DNA from 3 places in the Cutibacterium granulosum genome. Region 3 is predicted to be linked to each of the others. Evidence: predicted binding sites of a transcription regulator. Region 3 holds the regulator's gene; each other region holds the start of a gene.
What was found. The regulator HrcA, encoded in region 3, represses chaperone genes, less so after heat shock. The targets are predictions, from matches to a motif close to TTGGCACTCGNNNNNNNCGAGTGCCAA.

Region 1 (5,001 bases), 910 kb from region 3:
CCGGGCTGCTTGACGGTACCGGCCAGGCCGACAAGGGCCCCGCCACCGATGGCAGCCCACCAGTACTGACCACGCCGCGCCAACGTCCAGGCCACCACCAGGGCCCACACCCCGATTGCCGCCTGCATCCCGTCGTTGTGCACCCCGCCGACGACCTGCAGGACTGTCAACGGGTTGACGACCGCCACCCAGAAGGCACGGTGCTCGTCCACCCCAGCGAGCCGGGCCACTCGTGTGACGGCCATGCCCAGAAGGATCAGCGCTGCCACCGCCACCATGCGCAGCGTGATGATCGTGGCAAGGGGACGTCCGCCAGACAATGCCACTGCCCCGGCCTGGCCCCACAACGATCCGGGTGGGTAGACGGCGGTGCTGCCCCTCCAGTGCGAGTCGACCAAGGCGCCAAGGTCGCCAGCCCTGCCCTGCGGCACCTCATAGGGATTGAACCCATTGGCCAACAGGTATCCCTGGGCGGCGTAGGCCCAACCATCACTGCTCATGACCGGCGGGCAGACCATCAGGGGCAGGGCCCAGACGGCAAGCACCCGCCACAGTTGAGGGGTCCGCCAACCTCGGGTCGCCAGCCATGACCCGCTCAGGACGATGACCCCCAACGCTCCGACCAGTCGGGCCAGCACCTGGTTCATGCTCACCGTGCCGCTCGTCGGGGTGGTGTCGGTCCAGGCCCATTCAGCGATCATGAGAGCACCGGCGAACCCGAAAAGGGCCACCTTGAGTGCCGTGCGATCTCGATGGGAGGCAGCAGCGGGGGTCTCCGGGGCATTCTGCGCACCGTCCGGAACCGCCTCATCACGTCTCTGGCTCATCCACGTCCTTTCGGTCATCGGCAACACTACCGGCTCGTGACGCCATGACCCTCAGCATGCACGACGGCCCCGGAAGTCACCTTCCGGGGCCGCTCGCGGACTTCTCAGCCGAGTGTTTCGAGGCTCGACCTCACTTGTCGTCGTCCTCGTCGTCGGGCTTGTCCACCACCAAGGTCTCGGTGGTGAGCAGCAGCGAGGCGATGGAGGCGGCATTGGCCAGAGCCGAACGAGTCACCTTGACCGGGTCGATGACACCATCGGCAATGAGGTCGACGTACTCACCGGTCTTGCCGTTGTAGCCATGTCCGGGCTCCAACTCGGCGACCTTGGAGACGATGACGTAGCCGGGCTCGCCACCGTTCTCGGCAATCCAACGCAGCGGTTCACGCACGGCCTTCTCGACGATCTGGGCACCGACCAGCTCGTCGCCCTCGAGCCCGAGCTTGTCGGCGAGGTTGGCGGAGGCGTGGATGAGGGCCGAGCCGCCACCGGCGACGATGCCCTCCTCGATCGCAGCGCGAGTGGCCGAGACGGCGTCCTCGATGCGGTGCTTCTTCTCGTTGAGCTCCACCTCGGTGGCAGCACCCACGCGGATGACGCACACGCCACCGGCGAGCTTGGCGATCCGCTCCTGGAGCTTCTCGCGGTCCCACTCGGAGTCGGAGTGGTCGTACTCGGCGCGCAGCTGGGCGACGCGTCCGTCGACGTCGGCCTTGGCCCCGGCACCGTCGACGATGGTCGTATTGTCCTTGCTGACGACGACCTTCTTGGCGCGTCCCAGGACGTCCAGATCCACCTGGTCGAGCTTGAGGCCGACCTCGGGTGCGATGACCTGGCCACCGGTGAGGGTGGCGATGTCCTGCAGCATGGCCTTGCGACGATCGCCGAAGGCCGGTGCCTTGACGGCCACCGAGTTGAAGGTGCCGCGGATCTTGTTGACGACGAGGGTGCTCAGGGCCTCCCCCTCGACGTCCTCGGCGACGATGAACAGGGTGCCGTGGGCGGCGATGACCTTCTCCAGCACGGGGAGCAGGTCGTTCATCGAGGAGATCTTGCCGGAGTGGATGAGGATGTAGGGATCCTCGATCACGGCCTCCATACGATCCTGGTCGGTGACCATGTACGGCGAGAGGTAGCCCTTGTCGAACTGCATGCCCTCGGTGAACTCCAGCTCGGTGCCGAAGGTCTGGGACTCGTCGACGGTGATGACGCCGTCCTTGCCGACCTTGTCGAAGGCATCGGCGATGAGCTTGCCGATCTTCTCGTCGCGGCTGGAGATGGTGGCGACGTTGGCCATGTCGGCGGTGGTCTCGACGGCGCGCGACAGGGATCGCAGGTTCGCCACGAGCTGGGTCACGGCCTTGTCGATGCCGCGCTTGAGGCCAACCGGGTTGGTGCCCGAGGCGACGGCGCGCAGGCCCTCGTGAACCATGGCCTGGGCGAGCACCGTGGCGGTGGTGGTTCCATCACCGGCGACGTCGTTGGTCTTGGTGGCGACCTCCTTGGCCAGCTGGGCGCCGAGGTTCTCATAGTGATCGGTGAGGTCGACCTCCTTGGCGACGGTGACACCGTCGTTGGTGATGGTCGGTGCGCCCCACTTCTTGTCAATGACGACGTAGCGGCCCTTGGGGCCCAGCGTCACCTTGACGGTGTCGGCGAGGGTGTCGACACCGCGCTCGAGTGAGGTGCGGGCGTCCTCGTCAAACTGAAGCTGCTTTGCTGCCATGTGTCAGCGCCTCACTTCTCGACGACGGCGAGGATGTCGCGCGCGTTGAGCAGCAGGTACTCCTGACCGTCGTACTTGACCTCGGTGCCGCCGTACTTGGAGAAGATGACGACGTCACCTTCCTTGACGTCCATGGGGACGCGGGTGCCCTTGTCGTCGACGCGGCCGGGACCAGCAGAGATGACCTTGCCCTCCTGCGGCTTCTCCTTGGCGGTGTCGGGAATGACGAGACCGGATGCGGTGGTCTGCTCGGCCTCGAGAGGCTGGACGAGGACGCGGTCCTCGAGCGGCTTGATCGTGGTTGCCACGATGAACCCCTTTCGTGAAAGGACGGATGTTCAAAAGTCTCCTGCCAGGGGTTGCGAGCCCCGAGCGTTCGAGCCTTCGGCGTCGCGGGTGCGTCCAGCTCGTTGGCACACTCACCATGAGAGTGCCAATCAGAAAAGTACACCGGCATTAGCACTCAGGCAAGATGAGTGCCAGAGATTGTTGAGTCGGTGAAGCTCAGGCTCCCGGTGTGCCGGAATCCGACGGTCCAGGATCCGACGTGCCGGAGCCCGACGATGGGTGTGGGAAGTCCGAACCGGCGCCACGACGAGGTGCAGGACTGGCGTCCGCATCGGCCGCGACATCCGCGTCGGGCTCGACTCCTCTGGCCAGATGGTGTGGCTGACCGGCACCATCGGATGCCTCCCACGGCTGGACGTTTCTCGGCTGAGGCTCCTGGCCCGCCGGGGTCTGACCATGATCCCCGTGAGCAGGGGTCGAGGAGTGCGGCATGGAATCGCCGTGCTGAGGCTGGCCGTCTGCGCGGCGCGGCCGGTCGGAGCCAGGCTGTCCAGAATCAAACTGCCCAGAACCAGACGGCACAGAACCAGACTGTTCCGGGCCAGACCGTTCCGGGCCCTCCTGGGTGGGCCGCCCACCGTCAGGCCGCTCGGGATCGTGTGGCACCGATTCGCCCTGCGACCCGTTGGCCCGGGAACCCTTCGCCCGATGACGCACGATGACTGCAATGACGGCACCGATGACAGCCAGGGCAAGCACCCCGATGATGAGCCACATCCACCACGCCAGGGCACTGGAGGAACGCTCGCTGGTGGCAGTGATCCCACTCGACATGAGCTCCTTGGCACTGGTCCAGGTGACGGTGTTGCCGTCCACCGTGCTCGACCCGGAGTGCTGGGTCACTGCGCCGGGGAAGGTCACCGACACCTTGAAATCACTGAGCATCTCGGGGGTGATCTCCTGACCCGAGGTCTCGGGTGAGAAGATCTCCTGACCCATGCGGAACTTCACCTCGTCGTCGGTGAACGTGATGGCGACCCCGGAATCCCGAGTACCAATGTTCTTGGCGTTGTCCTCACCGACGATGGTGCAGCCGATGTACTCGTCGTCCTCGTACTTCTTCGCCACCGCCTTGTCGGTGACGCCGGAGGCGGACATCAACTGCTCACACTCCTTGAGCTCCCCACCGGTGTTCTGACCGGACATCTCGGCCATGGACTTGGAGACGGCAATGGTGAGGTTGGCGTTGACGTGTTCCTCGTCCTTGATGTCGTAGGAGGCATTGAACTTCATGCATCCGGACAGCAGCAGGAGAGGAGCCAACAGGAGGACGCCCCAACGCCGGGGGCGGCAAGAATTGCTCAGCATGTGATCATGCAACCACACATCCCATCTGCAAAGCGAAATGGCAGGATCAATTTCTGGTGACCATTCGCCGCCGACACACCACGGCCCGGGCTCCAGCCGTCGTCGGGGTGCACACCAGAGTCGCGCTGTTCGGCCCGGAGGGTTTGAGCTTGCGCCGCCATGTCACGGGGTCGACTTCCACCCCGCGTTTCTTGATCTCCACCGTGCCGACGCGGTGCTTGCGTACCCAGCCGCGCAGGACGCGCACGTCGAGGGGCAACACCTCCTCGACGGCGAACCAGGTGAGCCACGGGGTCTCGACGGGCTCGTCGGCGGTGAGGTAGGCAATGCCCGGAGCCACCGAACGCAACTGCGGGGCAATGGCGGACAGGCTCGCCGCGCGGATGGCCGCAGGATGCGGCTCGGCCAGAAAGGCCCCCAGGTCACCGGGTTCGGGGGCGGGGAGCGCCGCGGGGAGCTCGACCGGGCCTCGATCGTCGCTGCCGACGAGGACGGCCCGGTCCCCCGGCCACAGATCACCAAACCCTGACCACAGGGTGGCCTCGACGAGATCACCGCGATGCCCCACATGGGTGACGGGCTGGTTCGGCAACTGGCCACGATCGACCCCGGGGCCGAGCTTGACGACGCACGGTGCCAGCTGCAGGACGTGCTCGACGAAGGACCACGGCGGCTGGACGTCCGCCAGACGCCAGGTGCGCCCCCGTCCGGTCCGGCGAGCCGGGTCGAGCATGACGGCGGTCCCACCTGGTCGGACGCCCCGCGACGCGAGGCCGCCCGGTACGCGGTCGT
Region 2 (5,001 bases), 250 kb from region 3:
CATATTTACCTGGGGCAATCTCCACAGTCTGGATCAGATCTTCGATTGCATGCCTGGGATCCCCGGTGTGCGGGGTGGGGACGCTGTAGTGGGTTCTGTACCCCACCATCTCCTTAAAGTTGGAATGCTTTACAAAGTTGATTGGTTTGGGGTATCCCTCGGAGAGTCCCGGATTCACGGGCTGGTCGGCGTCCCCGGGGGCAGCGTTCGCCTGGGCCGGTGTCAGGAAACCGGCACCACCGACGAGCGCGGACAACACCCCCAGACCAGCGTTGATCAGTACCTTGCGCATGGCGCCCTTTCTGTGAGCAGGTAGGAACTTGACCTTCGCTGTTGCCATGCAGCATGCCTCTGATGGTGAGTTTCACGGATGTTTACCGAGAGTTCAGAGGCCAATACGCTGATCATGAAGCACACACCGGGGTCAGGTTGTTAGACCCGAGTGACTGTACATACTTTCAGAGTAGGGTGTCAAAGCTGTATTGGCATACGAGTATGGCCCATCCGGTATCAGATGAGAACGAAAGCTAATACCTGTCTGACACAAATCGAGAGCGCCGATGAATCTCCTTGTCAGACGGCAACAAACCTCCCACGGGCGCAGCTGAGGCCGTCGGATGCGTCAGGAATCTGCCGGGAGCGGACTGCGATGCGGGTGTCGTGTGACTGGCTGACAACCTCGCGGTGATGCGTGGATTTGCAAGGAGTTTTTCATATAACATACTGAAGAAAAGAAGGCAAAACTCGACCGCCGCGTGAAAACATGAGACTGGTCACATACCTGGTGAAGCGATGAACCCCTCACAGTTCCCATTGAGCTGTACCTGCTCACCCGCGGGGATCCAGGCGGCCATACCGTGCACCAACTCGTCGGTGCCACTCGGGCTGGTGCACACGACGTAACCCCCTGTCACCAGGAGGATCCGTGGTTGATCGGGGCGCGGTGCCATTGCTGGTTGATCGACGTCAAGGTCGAAGCGGTACAACTGGAACTGCGGGTACTGCGTGTCATAACGTCCCATGCCGGCTCCCACACCCACGAGGTCGACCAGGTCGATGGGTTGCGTGACGAAATTGACGATCGAGATGAGCCGGTCGATGTCGATGTGCTTGTGAGTGAGCCCACCGCGCACGACGTTGCTCGAGTTGGCGGCAAGCTCCACCCCGGTGCCAGTGAGGTAGCAGTGCAGGGTGCCGGGATTCACCAGCAGAGCATCCCCGCGGTGCAGATGACGGTGATTGAGCAGCAGTGCGGCCAAGATGGACGGATCGGAGGGGTGGTGCTCGTCCAGGGCAACGGCGGTGCGGGCGAACACACCCAGCTCTCCCTCGTCGTCCACATGGTTGACGGCGGCTGACGTCACCTCGCTCACCCATGCCTCGCGTTCCGGTCCACCGCTCAGACAGTCGAGGAACACCTCGGCCAGGCCGGCGGAACTGCGGCGTTCGGTGAGCGGGCCGATGACCTGGTCCAACGAGGCAGGCACGTCGAGTGCGTCGAAGAGGTTGCGCGTCTGGATCGGGTCGCGGAAGCCGTGCAGCACGTCCACCTCGTCCATGGCGACGAAGATCTCTGGTTTGCCCCACGGATCCAGAAAGGTGCGATCGGGGGAGTCCAGGGCCACACCACGCTCGTTGTCGGCAGCGAACCCCTCCCAGGCCTGTTCGTCATTGGGGTGGGCCTGCAGACTCATGGGGCGTGCCGCGGAGACGATCTTCATCATGTAGGGCAGTCGTCCCTCGAATCGCTGCCCAGCTGATCCGAGCTCGTCGGGATGCACGTGGAGGTGCTGCGTCAACGGTTCACCACTGCTCAGCTGCGATGGTGCCAGGGGGTGGGCGCCGAGCCAGTACTCGGCCTGGGGATTGCCGTCGGGTTCGGTGCCCAGGATGGTGGGGACGCCGGTGGTGCTTCCCCATGCGTACTGTCGAATGCTGCCTGTCAGACGCTCCATCGCCAGTCCTCCCACGTGGACACGGATACCTCAATCCTGCCACGACCATCCGGCGAGGTGCGCAGCACGCCCGTCGCGCCACGTGAGGAGGATGCGGGTCGGTCAGCCCGAGGCCGATGGCCGACGTGCGCCTGCCACACCACATGGTCGAGGAACCACATGGTCCAGGAAGCGGGGACGTACGTGCGAGGAGCGTCGAGATGTCCGGCCCGGTTGGGGCATGTCTGGCCCGGCCGGGGCCGGAATCTGCCGGAGATCTCGCTACGCTCAGACGATCCCGGACGATCCCGTTGTGCCCGGGCAATCCCGCTGCGCCTGGACATCCTCTGCGCCTGGACAATCCTGTTGCGGGGGATCCCGTTGTGCCCATGGGGCTGTTGCGCTCATGGGCACCATCCCGGTGAACTCGTGGGCACAATCCCTTTGCACTCATGGGGGGTGAGTGCTAAAAATGATCTTGGCACTCGGACATGACGAGTGCTACCGACTGGAGCGATGTTGCGAGCGTCGATCCGGCCGGGGACCCGGTGATGAGATCACCTGATCGTCCGTCGCGGGCATCACGGGGCAACAACGCGAGGCCGACACCTCGCAGTACATCTGACGTCCAGGGCACACAGCCCACCGGAGCGGAGGACTCCCCCAAACATGGCGAAACTCATTGAATTCAACATCGAGGCCCGCCGCGCACTCGAGCAGGGCATGAACACCCTTGCCGACGCGGTCAAGGTCACCCTCGGCCCCAAGGGCCGCAACGTCGTCCTGGAGAAGTCTTGGGGCGCACCGACGATCACCAACGACGGCGTGTCGATCGCCAAGGAAATCGAGCTCGAGGACCCCTACGAGAAGATCGGCGCCGAGCTCGTCAAGGAAGTTGCCAAGAAGACCGACGACGTCGCTGGCGACGGCACCACCACCGCCACTGTCCTGGCCCAGGCCATGGTGCGCGAGGGGCTGCGCAACGTCACCGCCGGTGCCAACCCGATGGGTCTCAAGAAGGGCATCGAGGCCGCTGTCGAGGTCATCAGCGCCCGGCTCTCCGAGATGGCCATCGACATCGAGACCAAGGAGCACATCGCTGCCACCGCCACCATCTCGGCCGGTGATCCCAGCGTCGGTGAGACCATCGCCGAGGCCATGGACAAGGTCGGCAAGGAAGGCGTCATCACCGTCGAGGAGTCGAACACCTTCGGCATCGACCTCGAGCTCACCGAGGGCATGCGCTTCGACAAGGGCTACATCTCGCCCTACTTCGTCACCGACACCGAGTCGATGGAGGCCGTCCTCGAGGATCCCTACATCCTCATCGTCAACTCCAAGATCAGCTCGCTCAAGGACATCCTTCCCGTCCTGGAGCAGGTCATGAAGTCCAGCAAGCCGCTGCTGGTCATCGCCGAGGACGTCGAGGGTGAGGCCCTGGCCGGTCTCATCGTCAACAAGATCCGTGGCACCTTCAAGTCCGTCGCCGTCAAGGCCCCAGGCTTCGGTGACCGTCGCAAGGCCATGCTCGCCGACATCGCCATCCTCACCGGTGGCCAGGTCATCTCCGAGGAGGTCGGCCTGTCGCTCGACGCCGTCACCCTCGACCTGCTCGGCAAGGCCCGTTCGGTGCGCGTCACCAAGGACGAGTGCACCATCGTCGACGGTGCTGGCGACGCCGAGCAGATCGCCGGCCGCGTCACCCAGATCCGCAAGGAGATCGAGAACTCCGACTCCGACTACGACCGCGAGAAGCTCCAGGAGCGTCTGGCCAAGCTGGCCGGCGGCGTCGCCGTCATCAAGGTCGGCGCCGCCACCGAGGTGGAGCTCAAGGAACGCAAGCACCGCATCGAGGACGCCGTGCGCAACGCCAAGGCTGCCGTCGAGGAGGGCATCATCCCCGGTGGTGGAGTCGCGCTCATGCAGGCCTCCAAGGCCGCCACGATCGAGGGCCTGGAGGGTGACGAGGCCACCGGCGCCCAGATCGTCCTGTCCGCCTGCTCCGCCCCGCTCAAGCAGATCGCCACGAACGCCGGTCTCGAGGGTGGCGTCATCGCCGAGAAGGTCGCCAACCTGCCGGCTGGTGAGGGCCTCAACGCTGCCACCGGTGAGTACGTCGACATGGTCAAGGCCGGTATCATCGACCCGGCCAAGGTGACGCGTTCCGCCCTGCAGAACGCCTCCTCCATCGCGGCCCTGTTCCTCACCACCGAGGCCGTCATCGCCGACAAGCCCGAGCCTGCTCCGGCCCCCGCCGGTGACCCCGGCATGGGTGACATGGGCGGCATGGGTGGCATGATGTGACATGCCATCGGCAATGCTGATCTGAGGCAGTGCTGGTACAGACACAGCGCTGGTACGGACATGGGACGGCCCGGTTGGACCGTCCCATGTCCGTTTCTCAATGGATCTGTCCCGTGTCCTACAGATCTACCTCGTGCCCTACAAGATCTGCTGCGCCTCCCCATCGGCCTGGGCGGGAAGTTTTTCCGGTTGAGGGCGCCCAATGCCAGCCGATCGCGTCCAGGACACGCAATGTGGCTTCCCGATGGGTGATGGTGAGTGATAATTGATGATCCCCCAGCGTCACTGCCCGGCGTGTGGTGCTGCCGGTGAGCCCCGCGCACACCGTTGGCGCGCCAGCCCCAGTACTGGGCGGGAACGATCACGACAGAAGGACGACGATGAGCACACTGCCGCACGGTGCGGATGAGACCACACGACTGGTCCGCGACACCCCGCCCTCGGGACCGCACCGCGGAATCGGTGCCATTGCCGCCGTCGCCACCCTGGGCTCCCTGCTCTTCGGCTACGACACCGGTGTCATCTCTGGTGCCCTGCCCTACATGTACATGCCCGGTTCCGCCGGCGGGCTGGGGCTCACCGCCGTCCAGGAGGGGGCGATCGGTGGAATCCTGCTCATCGGAGCGGCCATCGGCGCCATGGTCGGGGGAGCGATGTCCGACCGGTGGGGGAGGCGTCACAACATCACCACCCTTGCCATCATCTTCCTGCTCGGGGCCCTGGGGACGACGTTCGCCCCCACCGTGGGCATGGTCTACCTCTT
Region 3 (5,001 bases):
GAGCCTGCGCGACTGTTTGGTCGCCTCACGGGCGGTGGCCTGCCACTTGGCCACTCCCTTGTCCCGTTTGTCCACCGACCATCGTGAGATGGATCGGGAGGCCTGCCAGGCGATGATCTCGTCCGCGCCCATCTCGGTGAGGGTCTCCACGGCACGATCCGCGCGATCCCCCTTGGCCAGGGCTTGCACGGCCACCCAGCGGTGTGCATGCTCGGCGGATCGCAGAGTCTCCGCGACACGCACCTGCACACACCGCTTTGCGACGCCCACGACCGGCCCACGTACTGCGAGTCCCTGGCCATTGGTGACCAGGACGGATTCCCCGACCTCGATGCGTCGCACCACGGCAGCATGATGGGCCTCGGATCCCGTGATCTCCACGAGGTCGCCGACGGCCGGGGGCTGGTCACCCGACGTGGCAGGGCCCAGATCTGCGATGAAGCAGGCGTCACTCATCCGCCGAAGGCCTCACGCAGCCGGGAGAACACCTTCTTGCCCCCCGAGGAGGAGTGCACAGACACGGCCGGGCTGGTCTCCTCGCGCATCTCGGCAAGCCGATGCAGCAGTTCCTCCTGCTCGTGATCGAGCTTGGTCGGGGTCTGGACGATGACCTCGACGACGAGATCACCGCGTCCGGATGCCCGCAGGCGTGGCACACCGCGTTCCTCAATCGTCACCTTGGTCCCGGACTGGGTGCCGGCGGGTATGTCCAGATCGACGCTGCCCAGGGCCTTGTCCATGTCGTCACGATCGGCCTCGAGGGTACGTACCGGAATGGTTGTCCCCAGGGCAGCGGCCGTCATGGGCACCGAGATCGTCATCTCGAGGTTCTGCCCATTGCGACGGAACACGTCATGCCTGGCCACGGTGAGCTCCACGTAGAGATCACCAGCCGGGCCACCACCGGGGCCGACCTCCCCCTGGGACTCCAGGTGGATGCGGTTGCCATCAGCCACACCTGCTGGAATGCGCACATTGATCGTACGAGTGGTGCGTACCCGCCCCTCACCGGAGCACTCCTGGCAGGGATGGGGGATGACCGTGCCGAAACCGCGACAGACTGGGCAGGGCTGAGCGGTGCGAATGTTGCCCAGGAAGGAACGCTGCACCGAGATGACCTCACCGGAACCCTTGCAGTTCTCACAGGTCGTGGGTTGCGAACCGTCCTGGGAGCCGTTGCCCTGACATGTGGGACACACCACTGCGGTGTCGACGTCCAACGGTTTGGTGATGCCGAAGACGGCCTCGGCAAGGGTGAGGCGCAACCGCACCAGAGCGTCCTGTCCGCGCCGGGTTCGGGAGCGTGGTCCACGGCTGGATCCGCCGAACGGGCTGGCATCGCCGAACATGGCGTCGACCAGATTGGTGAAATCGAATCCACCACTGCTGAAACCGTCGAATCCGCCGCCACGGGAGTTGGGGTCACCGCCCCGGTCGAAGACGGCCCGCTTCTGCGGGTCCTGGAGCACCTCGTAGGCCTCCTGAACCAGCTTGAACTCATCCTCCGAGCCCGGTCCGGCGACATCGGGGTGCAGTTTCATCGCCTTGCGGCGATATGCCTTCTTGATCTGCTCGGCACTGGCATCCCGCGGGACGCCAAGGACCTCGTAGTAGTCCGTGCTCAATTCGCATTCATCCTTCTGCCAGGAAACGTCCGACGTAACGGGCCACGGCACGCACCGTGGCCATGGTTGACGGGTAGTCCATTCGGGTGGGCCCCACGACACCCAGGCTCGCAAGCATGTCGGCCTCACCGTAGGGGCTGGCGATGAGACTCGTCGACTGGAACGACTGATCCACGTTCTCCGAACCGATGCGCACCGTCACCTCACCCAGGTCGCCGCTCACCTCGCCCAGCAGACGCAGCAGCACCACCTGTTCCTCGAGCGCCTCCAGGATGGGCCGCACCGTGGTGGGAAACTGCGCCCCGAAGGCGGTGAGGTTCGGCACCCCGGCCACCACGACGCGAGAGGACGTGTCGGTGGCCAGCACCTCCAGGACGGCGGCTGTCACGGCGGCCGTGTGACTGGTGGCGTCGGGATGAGCACGATCCACCATCTGCGACAGCAGGTCGGCAGCCTCGGCCACGGGATGCCCCACGACCGCGGTACCGATCCGATCCCGCAGTACGAGGAGATCCTGCTCGTCATGGGCTGGCAGTTCGATGGTGCGCTGCTCGACGGTGCCGGAGGAGAGGATCACGACGACGAGGACCCGATCGGCCGACAGACTCACCAGTTCCAGGTGACGTACGGTGGCCGAAGTGGTCACCGGATACTGCATGATGGCCACCTGACGAGTGACCTGGGCCAGCAACCGCACGGTTCGGGTGACGATGTCGTCCAGGTCGACCGCACCATTCATGAAGGTGGCGATGGCCCTCTTCTCGGGTGTGGAGAGTGGCTTGACCGTTGCAATACGATCGACGAACATGCGATATCCCTTGTCGGTGGGGATCCGCCCGGCGCTGGTGTGGGGATGGGTGATGTATCCCTCGTCCTCCAGGACAGCCATGTCATTGCGCACGGTTGCCGGTGAGACCTTCAGACCATGCCTCTCGACAAGGGCCTTCGACCCCACCGGCTCCTTGCTGGAGACGTAGTCGGTGATGATGGCCTTGAGGACCTCGAGCTTGCGATCGTCAAGCACTTGTTCCTCCTCATCTGGTGGTCTCGCCCACATGCGCCGACTTCGCGACGAGTACACGTCTCGCACACGTGCACCACAGATTCTGGCACTCAACGTGTGCGAGTGCCAGTCTAGTGGCCCGGGAACGGGATTCCACCCTGCTGGTCCCGAGCAGCGAGCCGTGCAGCCCGGCCACTCACCCAGAGCCGGCGTCCGCATCCCTCTCAGGTCATCACCGTGATCGACGCGGCCAGATGGGCATGAGACAATCCACACCATGGCATCTGACATTCAGTGGTGTGCTGTGAGCTCCCATGTGTGGACGACGAGGGTCGACCCCGAGTCGGTGACCATCGGCCTGGTCATGGGATCGGAACACCTGCTCATGGTTGACTCCGGGTCGACATCCCAGCAGGGGCACGACCTGGCCCTCTCGGCAGCCATGGCCTTGGGCAGGCCGGTGGACCGACTGGTCATCACCCATCACCACGACGACCACGTCGGTGGCCTGCGCGGCGTGGCCCGGTGCGCGAAGGAGTCGGGGGTCGCCGTGGAGTCCTGGATGCACCGCACTGCTGTCGAGCACGGCCCCACCCCCGCCATCGACCATCCCATCTCGCTGATGGCGTACCTGGATCTGGGAGGTGTCACCGCCGAGATCCTGCACCCGGGGGCGGCACACACCGACGGTGATCTCACCGTTCGGGTTCCGGAGGACCACATCACCTTCATGGGTGATCTCATCGAGACCTCCGGGCCACCACAGGCCGACTCGACGACCGACTTCTGGGACTGGGCGGGAGCCATCGACATGGTGATGAACGTCACGGACGCCAAGGACCGCTACATTCCCGGTCATGGCGACCCGACCGACGACCAGGGCGTCATGGCGCAGCGCAACGCCATCTGGGGGCTCGTCAGCGCAGTGCGGGAGGCCATGGAGCATGGCCGGGCACCCGAGTCCGCACTCGACGACATTCCCGCAGGGCTGGATCGTGCCACGGTGACCGGGTGGATCGCACCGATCACAGATCAACTGACTGCCCGGGGAATCACCCGCGAGGGACTGCTGCCGCTCACCAACCGGTGACGCGGGGCGTGCCTCACCACCTCACCAACGAAACGACGTTCGTTCCGCGAGCACCGCAGAGTCGATCATGGACATCCCCTCATACTGCGCGGTGCGGCAGTGACGACCACGTCAGTTCTCCTCCAACGCCTGGGCGGCGATCTGCCAGGACCGCTCATCGCTGGCCGCGATGATGACGCCACGTTGTTTGGTGTGTCGCGCGGTGTAGTCCGCTCCGCCGGCGACGCGCACCACTCCCCCGCACTCGGTGACCATGAGGGATCCGGGCAGATGGTCCCAAGGATGGATGTGGAACCAGCAGGCCACGTCCTGCTCCCCCAGACAGATCAGCGGATAGTCCACGCCACAGCAGGAATGTGCTTCCGCCCACGTGAGTGACGCACTCGACCGCCGGTTGTGGGGGTAGGCCGTCACGGCACGGACCACGTTCCGGTTGGCAGTCACCTGCCGAGCGGAATCCGGGAGGCTGAGCAGCTGGGCCGAGTCCGGAACGTCGGGTTCGATCGTCTCTGAGGCAGGATGCCGCCGATTCGGCGTCACCGGTTCACCGTCGCAGACGAGCCCGTTGCCACGCTCGGCGATCCACATGTGCCCCAGCTGCGGCTGCCAGATCCATGACCGGGTCGTCACCCCGTGCTGCACCTCGGCGACCATGACGGCATGATGCGTCGACCCGTTGACGTAGTTCTTCGTCCCATCGATGGGGTCGATGACCCAGGCCAGCTCGGCGGTGGGAAGCTCCTGCAGCACCGAGGCATCATCATGCACCGATTCCTCACCGACGACGATCCCGCCACCGGCAGAGGTCAACAGGCGCGACAGTTCGCCTTCCGCCTGACGATCGAGGTCCGTGACGAGGTCGCCGGGTGCCTTCTCGTGAATCTGGTCGGGGGAAAGCCGCCGAAACCCCGGATCGATCACTCGTGCGCTGACCCCACGAATGATCTCGGCAACCTCGGCAGTCGTGACACTCACTGCAATTCCTCCAGATGATCGGCCGTGACGAAGTCGATGAGCTTCTCCATCTCCATGTTGAACCTGGGATCGAGATCGTGCCAGTCGCGCACTCGCCCAAGAATCGCCTGCCAAGCCTTGCCGACGTCCTTCTGGCTCTGGTGTGGCAGCCCCAACCGTTTGAGGGTGCCCAGCTTGAAGTCCTCGTCCATGGGCACCTCGGGCCAGGTCTTGCGGCCAATCCGCTCCGGTTTGATCGCCTGCCAGATGTCGATGAAACGATGGCCCGTGATCATGACGTAGTCACCGTAGCCACCGCGTCGCACCTC

Region 1: a site for HrcA is predicted at 3,010-3,036, ahead of groES (co-chaperone GroES). Genes of this name have one in related genera too.
Region 2: a site for HrcA is predicted at 2,413-2,439, ahead of groL (chaperonin GroEL). Genes of this name have one in related genera too.

What each region holds. Positions count from the first base shown of each region.
Region 1 covers NZ_LT906441.1:2,134,696-2,139,696, forward strand. Annotated here, with positions in the region: gene mptB (polyprenol phosphomannose-dependent alpha 1,6 mannosyltransferase MptB) at 1-827, opposite strand, end outside; gene groL (chaperonin GroEL) at 958-2,553, opposite strand; gene groES (co-chaperone GroES) at 2,565-2,861, opposite strand; gene CKV91_RS09130 (LppM family (lipo)protein) at 3,058-4,209, opposite strand; gene CKV91_RS09135 (THUMP-like domain-containing protein) at 4,256-5,001, opposite strand, start outside.
Region 2 covers NZ_LT906441.1:974,262-979,262, forward strand. Annotated here, with positions in the region: gene CKV91_RS09920 (thioester domain-containing protein) at 1-340, opposite strand, end outside; gene manA (mannose-6-phosphate isomerase, class I) at 774-1,955, opposite strand; gene groL (chaperonin GroEL) at 2,604-4,238, shown strand; gene CKV91_RS04040 (MFS transporter) at 4,658-5,001, shown strand, end outside.
Region 3 covers NZ_LT906441.1:1,225,244-1,230,244, reverse strand. Annotated here, with positions in the region: gene CKV91_RS05185 (16S rRNA (uracil(1498)-N(3))-methyltransferase) at 1-456, opposite strand, end outside; gene dnaJ (molecular chaperone DnaJ) at 453-1,625, opposite strand; gene hrcA (heat-inducible transcriptional repressor HrcA) at 1,633-2,649, opposite strand; gene CKV91_RS05170 (MBL fold metallo-hydrolase) at 2,906-3,718, shown strand; gene CKV91_RS05165 (inositol monophosphatase family protein) at 3,830-4,693, opposite strand; gene CKV91_RS05160 (DUF3097 domain-containing protein) at 4,690-5,001, opposite strand, start outside.